One region of the Leifsonia sp. AK011 genome, then DNA from elsewhere that is predicted to be linked to it. Evidence: riboswitches for the same ligand, from Rfam matches in the RefSeq annotation. Region 1 holds a riboswitch; the other holds the start of a gene.
The links. Region 1 has a riboswitch for thiamine pyrophosphate ahead of HDC94_RS14640 (ECF transporter S component). Riboswitches for the same ligand answer to the same signal wherever they lie in the genome.
Positions count from the first base shown of each region.

Region 2: it holds a riboswitch for thiamine pyrophosphate, as region 1 does, so the genes downstream of both, thiM (hydroxyethylthiazole kinase) here and HDC94_RS14640 (ECF transporter S component) in region 1, are expected to answer to the same signal.

Region 1 is NZ_JACCCH010000001.1:2,343,808-2,349,813, forward strand. It holds gene HDC94_RS11440 (energy-coupling factor transporter transmembrane protein EcfT) at 1-470, opposite strand, end outside; gene HDC94_RS11445 (ATP-binding cassette domain-containing protein) at 467-1,927, opposite strand; gene HDC94_RS14640 (ECF transporter S component) at 1,924-2,520, opposite strand; TPP riboswitch at 2,551-2,652, opposite strand; gene HDC94_RS11455 (LLM class F420-dependent oxidoreductase) at 2,679-3,605, shown strand; gene HDC94_RS11460 (emopamil-binding family protein) at 3,739-4,248, shown strand; gene HDC94_RS11465 (hypothetical protein) at 4,250-4,450, shown strand; gene HDC94_RS11470 (M23 family metallopeptidase) at 4,550-5,161, opposite strand; gene HDC94_RS11475 (glycosyltransferase family 2 protein) at 5,241-6,006, opposite strand, start outside.
Region 2 is NZ_JACCCH010000001.1:1,762,968-1,768,973, forward strand. It holds gene HDC94_RS08610 (bifunctional hydroxymethylpyrimidine kinase/phosphomethylpyrimidine kinase) at 1-385, opposite strand, end outside; gene thiE (thiamine phosphate synthase) at 382-1,026, opposite strand; gene thiM (hydroxyethylthiazole kinase) at 1,023-1,832, opposite strand; TPP riboswitch at 1,824-1,914, opposite strand; gene HDC94_RS08625 (hypothetical protein) at 2,118-3,743, shown strand; gene HDC94_RS08630 (carboxylesterase/lipase family protein) at 3,764-5,194, opposite strand; gene HDC94_RS08635 (phosphoenolpyruvate carboxylase) at 5,214-6,006, opposite strand, start outside.

The sequences.
Region 1 (6,006 bases):
AGGCGCAACCCAGCGAGTGCGCCCAGCACGAAGCGGGCAGGCAGCCGGAGGCGTTGCGCGAATCCGTCGGCGAGATCCGTCGGGTCGACGGTCGCGAAGAGCACCACGGCCGGCAGCGCGATCGCCAGGACGCGAAGGATGGTGGCGATCGCAAGCTCGATCGAGCCATCACTGATGTGGATGAGCAGGAACTGGAAGTAGGTCTCACCTGAGGGACGCCCGTAGAGGAGGATCGTGACACCGCCGAGTACCGCAGCGATCCAGACCGCCGCGGTGCGGCGGAAGAACTGGGCGAACGTGAGGCCCGCGAACGGGAGGAGGATCGCCTCGGCCCCCAGGGCGACCGTCGCCGAGACCCAGTCGATGGAGAGCACGAGCGCGATGCTGATGATCGCGCTCGCGGCAAGCTTCGCGACCGGGTTGATGCGGTAGACGGCCTGAGTGCCACGCACGGGAGTGAGCATGGTCATGCGGCACCCGGCATCCGGAACTCCGAGTCGGCGAGGGCCTCGACGAGCTCGGTGTCATGCGTGATGGTGACGACTGCGCTGCCGGCGTCCGCGAGCTCAGCGAGAAGCGCGACGAGCTCCTCCCACGTGCGACTGTCCTGGCCGAAGGTGGGCTCGTCGAGGATGAGCACGCGCGGCCGGGTGGCCAGTGCCGTCGCAACCGACAGCCGACGTTTCTCGCCGCCCGAAAGCGTGAACGGATTGGCACCGAGCAGGCGATCGAGCCGAAGCCGGGACGCGAGTTCTGCGCAGACCTCCTCGAGTTCCGCCTCGCTCCGGCCGAGCACGCGAGGCCCGACGAGGAGTTCGTCCTTCACCGTTCGCGCGAGGAACTGGTGTTCCGGGTCCTGGAAGACGGTGCCGACGCGCGTGAGGAGATCGCGGGATTTCCAGCGGAAGGGGTTCGTTTCGGTGCCAGTGGCGAGAGGGGTGGCATCCACGGTGCCCGCGGCCGCCGGGATGAGCCCTCCGAGGGTGAGGCCGAGTGTCGACTTTCCCGCGCCGTTGGGTCCCGTGATGGCGAGCACGCGCCCTGAACTCACGGAGAGGTCGATGCTGCTGGCGACCACGCGCTGGGGCGCGCGGGCGACGGAGAGGTCGCGGGCCTCGATGACTGCGGTGGTGGCGCCGAGGGTGCGCGTCGGAGCGGCGGGCGGATGCCCCGGCACCCAGATCCCGGATGCCGCGAGCTCGGCACCGCGCTCACCGAGCACGGCATCCGGGCTCCCGTCGGCCAGCACGCTGCCCCTCGCTCCCAGCACGATGATCCGATCCACCAGATCGCGCCAGACCGAGACCCTGTGCTCCACGACGATGAGGGTCGACCCGGTGCTGGCGGCGACCCGAGCCACCGAGTCGCGTACCTGTTCGACGCCGTCCGGATCGAGATTCGCGGTCGGCTCATCGAAGAGCAGCAGCCCCGGCCGCATCGCGAGCACCCCCGCGAGAGCGAGGCGCTGCTTCTGTCCACCGGAGAGTTCGCTCGTGGGGTGGTCGAGTGGCAGGTCGAGCCCGACGGCCTCCAGCGACCCCGCAACTCGTCGCCACGTCTCATCCCGCGGGACCCCGAGGTTCTCGCAACCGAACGCGACATCATCGCCCACGCGCGCGAGCATGACCTGCGAATCGGGATCCTGCAGCACGAGGCCCACACGGCCGCGGGCGGCCCGGGGGTCGGCCCCGCCGACGAGCAGCTCGCCGGCCGACTCCCCCTCATCGTCGCCCCCGAGAACGCCCGCCAGGGCGTGGAGCAGGGTCGACTTGCCGGAGCCCGAGGCGCCGAGAAGCAGCACCCGCTCCCCTGGCTCCACCGTGAAGGTCACGTCGGAGAGGGCCCAGGCGAGCCTCGTGGCGTGTCGCCACCCCCATCCCCGCGCGACGACGGAGACGGGAGCGGCGGCACCAACGAGGGAGGTCACACGCGAACGGTGTTCTCGCGCCCCGACGCGAAACGGTCCAGCGCGCCCGTGCGCGCGAGTCCGCGAGCGAGGAGCCACGAGCCCAGCCCGGCGATCACCGCGCCGGAGAGCACGGCAGAGATCGCGTAGGTGACACCGAAAGCCGTGTCGGCACCGGGGTACCAGAGCACGAGATCGTTGAGGGCCATCGCGAGACCGGAGAGGGCACCCGCGAGGAGCGCGACGAACCAGCTCCAGTTGACGTAGCGGAAGGCGAGGAACACCAACTCGGCGCCGAGACCCTGCACGAGGCCCGCCTCGAGCGTGAGGAACGCCCACTGCGCACCGAGCAGAGCGGAAACGGTTGCCGCGATGATCTCGACGTAGATGGCGGCACCCGGTTTGCGGATGATCAGTCCACCGAGCACGCCGGCGAAGAGCCACACACCGTAGAGCAGGGCCTGCATGCCCGGGAGCGCGGCCTCGAGCGGCGCGGTTGCGGGCTGGTAGAACTGGTTCCAGACCCAGAAGACGAGACCGGCTGCGACGCCGATCGCGCTCGCGACGACGATATCGACGACCCGCCAGGTGAAACGGTTGGATGATGCGGACATAGTGATGTGCCTTTCGGATTCGAAACGGCACGGGTTTCAAGAGGGCCTCCCTGCGCTGGCATGATCCAGATCAGGTTCGACGGTCGAAGCTTGGAGAAGCTTCCTCTCAGCCCGGCTCACCGGACTCCCGTGTACGCCGACAAGCATAGGCTCGAATCATGGACTTCCGCATCTTCACCGAACCGCAGTACGGCGCCACCTACGACGACCAGCTCGGACTCGCCCTCGCCGCCGAACGGCTCGGGTTCAACGCCTACTTCCGGTCCGATCACTACTCGACGATGAGTTCGCAGTCGAACGGGCTACCCGGGCCGACCGACTCGTGGGTGACGCTGGCCGGGCTGGCGCGCGAGACCAGCACGATCCGGTTGGGGACGCTCGTGTCATCCGCCACCTTCCGCCTGCCGGGGATTCTCGCCATCCAGGTCGCGCAGGTTGACGCGATGTCGGGTGGACGTATCGACTTTGGGCTCGGGACCGGATGGTTCGAGGCCGAGCACCGGCAGTACGGGATCCCCTTCCCGGAGAAGCGCTTCGGGCCGTTCGAGGAGCAGCTCGAGATCATCACCGGGCTCTGGAACACGCCCATCGGGGAGCGATTCAGCTACGACGGCAGCCACTACCAGCTCGTCGACTCCCCCGCGCTGCCGAAGCCGGCACAGGCCCACGTGCCCATCATCATCGGTGGCGCCGGTGCCTCGAAGACGCCGGCGCTCGCTGCTCGCTTCGCGGACGAGTTCAACTCGTGGCGAGCCGAGCTGGAGCTGACTGCCGAACGTATCGCACGCGTGCGGGCGGCATGCGAGGCGATCGGCCGTGACCCGGGCGAACTCGTGTTCTCGATCGCCGGCACTACAGCCGTGGGTGGCTCTGCCGCGGACCTCACCCGCCGGGCGGATGCCACGGGCCAGCCTCTCGAGGCGCTGCGCTCCTCCGGCTTCGCGGGCACCGCCTCCGAGGTTGTCGATGTGCTGGGCGCACTGCAGGAGCTCGGCGTCTCGCGCATCTACTTCCAGGTGCTGGACTTCGCGGACCACGACCAGCTCGACTACCTCGCCCGCGAGATCGCGCCCCAGCTCGGGTGACCCCGCTGGGGTTCTACTGGACGTCGCTCAGCGTCGCTTCACGCGCTGAGGTTTGCGTGCGGCGCTGGTGTGCCAACACGCGCGCCCTCGTCATACCTCAGCGCGTGGCATCCGCGGGGCTACTCTGGTGCCCGTGACGGATGCAACGCTGCCCAACCTGCCCCTCCGCAAGCGCCCCATCGACATCGTGTTCGCCGTGTTCTTCACGCTGTTCATCGTGACGTCGTGCATCGCGGACATGCTGCCGACGCTGGGCATCGATTTCAGCCAGCCGACCGGCAACTTCCTCGTCGACTCCAACTACTGGTACGCGCACGACGCCGACCCGCTGTTCATGCATCCGCCCGTCTGGATGCGCATCGTCACCGGTCTCAGCGCGTTCGTGTACATGCTCTTCTACCTGGTGCTCGTGCCGGCCCTGATCAGGGGATGGAACTGGATCCAACTGCCGGCAGTGATCTACGCGACCATGATCGCGTCGATCACGGGCATCATCGTGTTCGGGGTGGAGTTCTTCGGCGAGCCGGAGTTCCAGACCGGCAACCCGGCGAAGTTCCTGGCGTTCAACCTGCCGTATGTGCTCGTGCCCCTTCTGCTCCTCGTGCGCATGCGCAAGCCACTCCCCTTCACGAGAAGGTTCTGATGTGTCCTGGACGCCACTAGACACGACGGTCGTCATACTTGCCGCAGTCCTGGCCGTTCTCGGCGCGTCAATGACGTTCTCCGCACCCTGGGCTTCGGGAGGCCGCGTCTGGGTGAAGGGGGTTGGGGCTCTCATTGCCGTGATGGCTGTGATCGCCATCCTCCTCGTGGTGATCAACGCGATGATCCCTCCGATCACCTGAGCTCGGGCATCGACCCACGCCGCACGCCGAGTGTTCCGATTTGGCTGTCATTTGGGCTGATTTGGCAGCCATATCGGAACACTCGGAGCGGAGAGTCGCCTAGGGAAGCCAGGGCATGGGGTCGACGCGCGTTCCGTCCACCCACACCTCGAAGTGGCAGTGGGCGACGGATGCATTGCCGCTGGCCCCCACGAGCCCGATGCCCTCGCCCGCCGCCACGACCTGGCCGACGGCTACCGTCGGAGATCCCTCGATGAGGTGGGAGTAAAGGGTCGCAATGCCGCCACCGTGGTCGATCTTGATGTACTGGCCCCAGCTACCGCCGAGTTCCACCTCGACGACCACTCCAGCAGCGGAGGCTACCAGCGGCGTTCCGTTCGAGCACATGATGTCGATGCCGTTGTGCATGCCCTCGCCACGAGGGCCGAAGCCGTCATTGACCTGGGCGGAACACGGCCACGTGGAGAGCAGCCCGGTGATCGGGGTCACAGACACGACCACCGGTTCGATGGGCTTCGGCATCTCGACGGTGTAGCCATCACGGCCGAGCGGGGCAACGTCGTACTGGGGCGACGTCACCCTCTGCGGAGGCCCCGCGAGAGCGCTCGCGAGCTGGGGTTCGACCACTTCCTGCTCCACGAGCGCTATCGCCGGCAGGCTCATCGTCGCGCCGAGGGCAGCGACGGAGACAAAGGCGAGAGAACGGAGCATCCCCTCCAGTCTGCCCCCAATTGGGCCAGGAGTCGAAGCCTCACCGGACACTCACTGGTGCGGCAGCGTTGCAGAAGCCCTAACGCTGCAGCTGGGTGACCTCGCGCATGACCTTCAACGCGGGGTACGCGGAGAGGAAGATCGCCATCGGAGCACGCAGGGTGAGCGATCGAACCTTGTGCCTGTCGTAGGTGCGCTCGAAGCGCATCACGTAGCTGTAGAACTCGCGGGGCGAGTCATCCAGACGCCGGGCGGACATGCCCGTCACCATGTCCGACGAGTAGGCGATCCGCACGTCGTGGGCGTGGAGGTGCAGGCTCAGGTCGATGTCCTCGTGGAGCTCGTCGTCGGGATCGAGGCACGCCTCATCCCGAATGAGCTCCCAGGCGGACCGCCGCAGCGCCATGTTGCTGCCGAAGAGCAGGTGCGATTCCTTCGTCACACGCACCAAGGCGCGGCGCAGGGCGTCGTCGGCCTTGTGGCCGAATCGGCGCAGCGGCATGTCGTAGTAGATGACGGGGCCGGTGGATGCCCCGACCTCAGGATCCTCGAAGACCATGGTCACGGCCTCAACCCACGTGGGCTCCAGCACCGAGTCGGCATCGATGCGACCGATGACGTCCCCCGTCGCGTGGTCGAGTCCGAAATTGCGGGTGGGGATGAGTCCCTGCAGGGCGTCCTGCTTGAGGTAGACGATGGGTGCGTCGGGGTAGGTGATCTGGAGCGCGTGCACGACGGCAGCTGTGCCATCCGTCGACTTGTTGTCGACAACGATGATCTCGTGCGCGGGAACCGTCTGGTGCAGTGCAGCCACGACGCTCGCTTTGATCGTGTCCTCTTCGTTG
Region 2 (6,006 bases), 580 kb from region 1:
TGAGGAGGTACCTCACGGCGTCCTCGGCGCGTGACGAGAGGAGCCTGTCACCACTCGTGGCCACCATCACAGGGTCGAGCACGACAACGGGCGGCGCAGTGCGGGCAAGCCACGCGCGAACCGTTGCGATGATGTTCTCGTCGAAGAGCATCCCGATCTTCACGGCGTCGATCTCGACGTCGTCGCTCACAGTTCGCAACTGCTCGGCAAGAAAATCCACAGGTGGCACGTGGATGCTTCGCACTCCTCGCGTGTTCTGTGCGACGAGCGCGGTGACCACGGCCATGCCATAGCCGCCGTTCGCGGCGATGCTCTTGAGATCGGCGTGGATGCCAGCACCCCCGGTCGGATCGGTGCCCGCGATGCTCAGCACGCGGGGAATCATGCCGCACCCCACGCCCGTGCGAAGTCCCGCGCGGCCGCTTCCGGGTCGCGCGCGCCACCGATCGCTGACGCCACGGCGACTCCAGCGAGCCCTCCTGCGCGCAGTGCGGCCACATCGTCGAGGACGATTCCGCCAATGGCCACGGCGGGCAGGGGGCAGCGCGAGGCTCGCCTCACGATGCCGTCGACGCCGAGGGCGGGTGGCGCGTCGGTCTTGGTCGACGTCTCGCGCACGACGCCGAGGCCCACGTAGTCAACGCGGCCACGCGATACCGCGGCCGCACGAATCTGCTCATCGGATGACGCGGTCACCCCGATCACGGCGTGCGGGCCCACGATTTCCCGCACGCGCTCTGCCGGAAGGTCGCTCTGCCCGAGGTGTACTCCCGCAACCTGGGAACTCTCGCGCTTCGCGGCCAAGTACACATCAACCCGATCATTGACGATGACGCTCACCCCTGGGGGTACGGTGCGGCCCACGGCGGTGACGAGGGCGAGCAGGCTCCGGGCATCCGCGCGTTTGTCGCGCACCTGCACCGCGGTGACCCCTCCGTCAACGGCGAGGGCAACCGTTTCGAGCACGGTACGTCCGGCTCGCGCCGCGGCATCCGTGTCGGTCACAAGGTAGAGGGAGAGGTTCACGAGAGGTTGCCCGACGTGAGCACGTCGTTGCCGGACAGGTTCGCGAGGGCGTCGAGAAACGCGACCGAGAAACTGCCGGGCCCGTGAGCTGCGGCCGCCGCGTGCTCGGCGGCAACCGCGTACGCCGTGCACGCGGAAACGACGGCCTCGAGGGTGTCGTCGTGGGAGCCGACGAACGCAGCGACGACACCTCCGAGCGCGCACCCCCCTCCCGTGACGCGAGTCAGCAGCGGGCTTCCGTTCGCGATTCTCACCACGGCGTGCCCGTCGGTCACGAGGTCGACGGGCCCGGAGACCGCAACGACGCCGCCTGTTGAGAGAGCAAGCGAACGGGCATCCTCGAGGGACTCGTCGACACCGTCGGAGGAGTCGACACCGCGCCCGCCAGCGCTAGCGCCGGCGAGGGCGCGAATCTCCGACGCGTTGCCCCTGATCACCGTGGGGCGCAAGGCGAGAAGAGCGTCTGCGAGTTCGGTGCGCACCGGCAGGGCGCCGACGGCGACAGGGTCGAGCACCCACGGGCGCCCCAGCTGGGCGCACGCCTCAGCAGCCTCGATCATGGCGTCGCGCTGCCCGGCCGCTGGCGTGCCCAGGTTGATGAGCACGGCGGATGCAGCGCCGACCATGGGCCCGGCCTCCCCGGGGATGTCGACCATCGCGGGGGAAGCACCGAGCGCGAGGAGTGTGTTGGCGACAAAGTTGACCGTCACGACATTGGTGAGGCACTGCACAAGGGGCCCAGCCGCTCTCACCTCCCCGAGGGCAGTTGAGCTTGCGGTGAGCAGGGTTAATGGCGTGCGCAACATGTGCGACATCCCTTCGCTAGTACGAACTAGATCAGGTTCGACGGGTGTGATCTCAGCCCGATGGGCACCCCGTGTCACTGGCATCGACACTACCGGAGCCGGCATCCTCGACCGGACAGACGCCCACAACTCTCGCGGGCCGCGCAGTTGCAGAAGCGACAGCACATCGTCGGATGGGCCCCCGAGGGCGATATTCGCCTCATCCTGTCAGCGAACTGAGCAACCCGATATGTCTTCGCGTGGTCGCGATGGAGCCGATGAGTCCATGCCCGATAGCATGCTCCCATGCTCTTGCGCGCCGCTGTGTCCACAGTCCTGTTCGGCACAGTGGTCGTCGCGGCCGTCGGCGGTGACGGTACTGCGACCGCCGCTCACGGCCGCGAGGCTTCCGCCTTGGCGGTTCCGCCCGCGTGCGTCTCGAGCAGCGTTGATCCGGGCATCCCGGCGACCGACTTCGGTGACATCGCACAGTACTCGGCGATCCCACTCGCGCAGGGCGTGGACTGCACGGGCTTTCGCGCCTATCTGTCCACCGGTCTGCCTCAGTACGACTCGCAGTCCTTCGAATTCTTCGGCGAGCTCGTCGGCAGCGACGGCAGCACGAACTCAGTCGCGATGATGTCGCAGGGCAATCCGCTGTCGTGGCTCGACCCGAGCCTCCCGATACCAATCACGGTTGAGGAGGCCGGATTCATCTTCAACCGACTCGGCGAGAACGCCGGCCCGATCATCGGCGGCGTCGACGGTCTCGCGCTGCCGGACCTGCCACCCACCACGGCCACTGCCGACATATCCATCGACTACGAGCCGTGGAGTATCGATGTGCTCGGAACCACCGGCAGCGAGGTGGAGTGGATCTCCATGACAGCCATCACCGGTGCGCCCGGCGCGGTCGGGACAAGCTACCTGCTCACCGCTGCCCTCACGACGGGGTACGCGGGCAGCGGCGTGACCGAGCCCACAACGTTTGAGGCACTGGTGACGGATCCCACCGGAATCGTCCAATGGGGCTACGGGCCGAACGATTTCTTTCCGCTCTGGATGTTCGATGGCACGCCAGTTGGTGGCATCCCGACGGATGATCAGCGCGGCCCCATCACGAACGATTACGGCGGCGACATCGGCGCCTACCTCGCGGCCACTAACGACCCGATGACAGGGCAGGGGTCGCAGTACTACTCGATGCCCGTTCTGCACGTGGACGAGTGGTCGATCACTCGAGGCGGGTTATCCGTCGGTGGCACCTCTGGGACGCTGTGGTTCGATAACCTCACCGAGACCTACAACGAGACCGCCAACTACATTGTGCGCAACGGGTACCAGTGGACCGAGTTCTCCATGATGATGCCCGAGACGGGGCAGGGCCTCCTGGTCGCGAAGACGAGCCAGGCCGACGTCGGAGACCTCTACTACGCCATGCTCGCTGGCGAGGGCTCCACGCAGAACGTGAACGGCACCCTCGTCCCGACCGCAAACTGGTCGCAATCTGCGATCGAGGTCGAGGCGGTCCCGGGGAGCGAGTGGACCTCTCCCCAGAGCTGCTACGTCTACACGCTCGCTGATCACGTCACGCTCGCGGCGGGCGAGGGCAGACCCGCCGTGGACGTTGTCTTCAGCGCGGTCGACCACCCGTTCCAGGAGATCGACGTACTCGGGCGCGCGGTGTACGAGGGACTGTTCTCCTACACCGGAACGATCGACGGGCAGGCCGTGAGCGGTAGGGCGTGGGGTGAGATCCAGGGCACGCCACCAACCGGCGGCTGTGGTGGCGACAGCGCGCCGGCGCTTGCCGCCACCGGCCAGGAAGTCGCGCCGATGGCGCCCGCCGCGGCACTGCTCGTACTGGCGGGAGCAGTGCTCCTCGCCGTTCTCCGTCGCCGCGCGAGGTTGGCAGACAAGCATCGCGTCTGACGTGAGCGGTGCCCTAGCGGTCAGACTCCAGTGAGAAGCGCGTCAACCACTCCTGCGCGACGCTGCGGGAGCGTTCGCGACTCGGTGTCGTACACGCGGGTGAGTCTCACGCTGTCGAACGCAGGCCAACCCGGATCACCCGTTGTGATGAACCGTACCCAACCGTCGTGCATCTCGGTGGCGAGCTGCTGCGGTGCACCCGGCCCGGAGAGGGCAAGAGCGTCAGCAGAGTCGACTCCGTCGAACGTGAAGGCCATCTCCACCGCGTGGGCGGCCCGAAGGTCGCGGACTGGGCTTCGCCACGCGAATTCGTAGAGGTAGGTCGGTGCAGCGCGGCTGTTCGCGACGTCCGTCGCTGGGGCGCGCAGGATGCGGTCGGTCAGCACCTGTCCGAGTACTTCGCCGGGCGAAGAGTGGGGGAGTGCGGCCCGCACCTCCCGCAGGGCTCGCCGCGGCATCCGTGCGACCAGGCTGGCGATGAACCCCTTCACGGGTCCGATGGAGGCGATCGTGTCGGGGCTCAGCCACAGGCGGTACTCGTCGGTGTTGGTGCCGATGAGAACCGGCACCGCCACATCGCGGAGCGCGAAACGCGGCGAGAGAGGCAGAGAGTCGGAGTCGACGGCGACCGAGTGGCTGGGTGCTCCCGCGAGCGGTGACGAGTTCGCCGCCATGAGGGTGCGCGCCTTCACAAGTTCACTGGGGCTGACCTCAAGGAACGCCTCTCTGGTCGGCGCGATGCCGAAGTGCTTGGCCAGTGCCCGGGTCACACGCCCCGCATGGTCGGTGTCAGGTGCGTCGAGAGGGCCGGACTGGATGATTGCTCCCGAGACGAGCGCCAGGCTGTCCGGGCGCGACAGCAGCGATGCCACGATCGCGCCGCCAGCCGACTCGCCCATGAGCGTGATGCGCGACGGGTCGCCCCCGAAGGCGGGCGCCTCACGGTGCACCCATTCGAGTGCGAGCGCGGCATCCCGCAAGCCGAGGTTGAGTGGTGCGCCGTCGAGGACGGAGAAGCCCTCCGCGCCGAGGCGATAGTTGAGGGAGACGAAGACCACGCCGTCGCGAGCGAACGTGCTGCCGTCGTAGCCGGGAAGTGCCGAGGTGCCGCGCTCGAACGCTCCACCATGGACCCACACGACGATGGGTGCAGAAGCAGCGTTCTCGGGGGTCCAGACATTTACCGTCAGGATGCCCTCGCCTGCGATCGCGACGGTGCGAAGCAAGTCGGACATCGGGTGTGGGTACTGGCTCTGAGGCGCGGTGGGACCGAACTCGGTAGCGTCTCGCACGCCACTCCACGCTTGTGCGGGAACGGGATTGGCGAACCGAAGATCTCCCACCGGCGGCTCACCATAAGGAATCCCCAAAAATCGCAGGACCCCGTTCTCCGCGATTCCACGCACGACTCCCGAGGAGAGGCGCAGCGTTGGCGATTTCTCGGTACTCACGGTGGTCCTCCCAGACCTTCTACCCGGTGTTCTGCAGCCCAGCCGCAACCCCGCTCACCGAGAGCAGCAGGAGGCGCTGCAGCTCGGGATCGGGCTCGGCGTTCTGGGGCGTAGCGCGCAGCTCGCGCAGAGCGCGTAGCTGAAGCAGCGACAGCGCATCGACGTAGGGGCTCCGCATCTTGACGGCCCGCTGCAGGACCGGCTTGTTGGCGAGCAGTTCGTCGCCGCCAGTGAGCCGGATCACCCAGTCGCGCGTAAGGGCCATCTCATCGTTCACGAGGTCGGCGAGGTCGTCGCGATCCCCGAGCTCAAGGTAGCGCTGAGCGATGCGTTCGTCGGCCTTCGCGAGGCTCATGGCCACGTTGTCGATCATCGTGCGGAAGATCGGCCACTCCGCGTAGGCGAGTTCGAGCTCATCCGCGTCACCGACGGCCTCGAGAGCGGAGCCAAGACCGAACCATCCGGTCAGGTTGATGCGGGCCTGGGTCCAGGAGAACACCCACGGGATGGCGCGGAGGTCTTCAAGCGACTCGACCGAGAGGCCGCGACGTGCGGGCCGCGAGCCGAGGGCCAGCAGTCCGATCTCCTCCATGGGTGTCACGGTGGCGAACCAGGGGGCGAAGCCCGGCGCCTTCACGAGCTCGAAGAAACGGGCCCGGGATGCCGCATCCATCGTCGCGGCAACGTCAGCGAACCGCGTCGCGGCCCCGTCGTTGCGCTTCTCGATCGAGGGGGCGGACGCCAGCAGCGTCGCCGCTGCGACCTGGTCGACGTGACGCATAGCGATCTCGGGGTCGCCGTAGCGGGCGAAG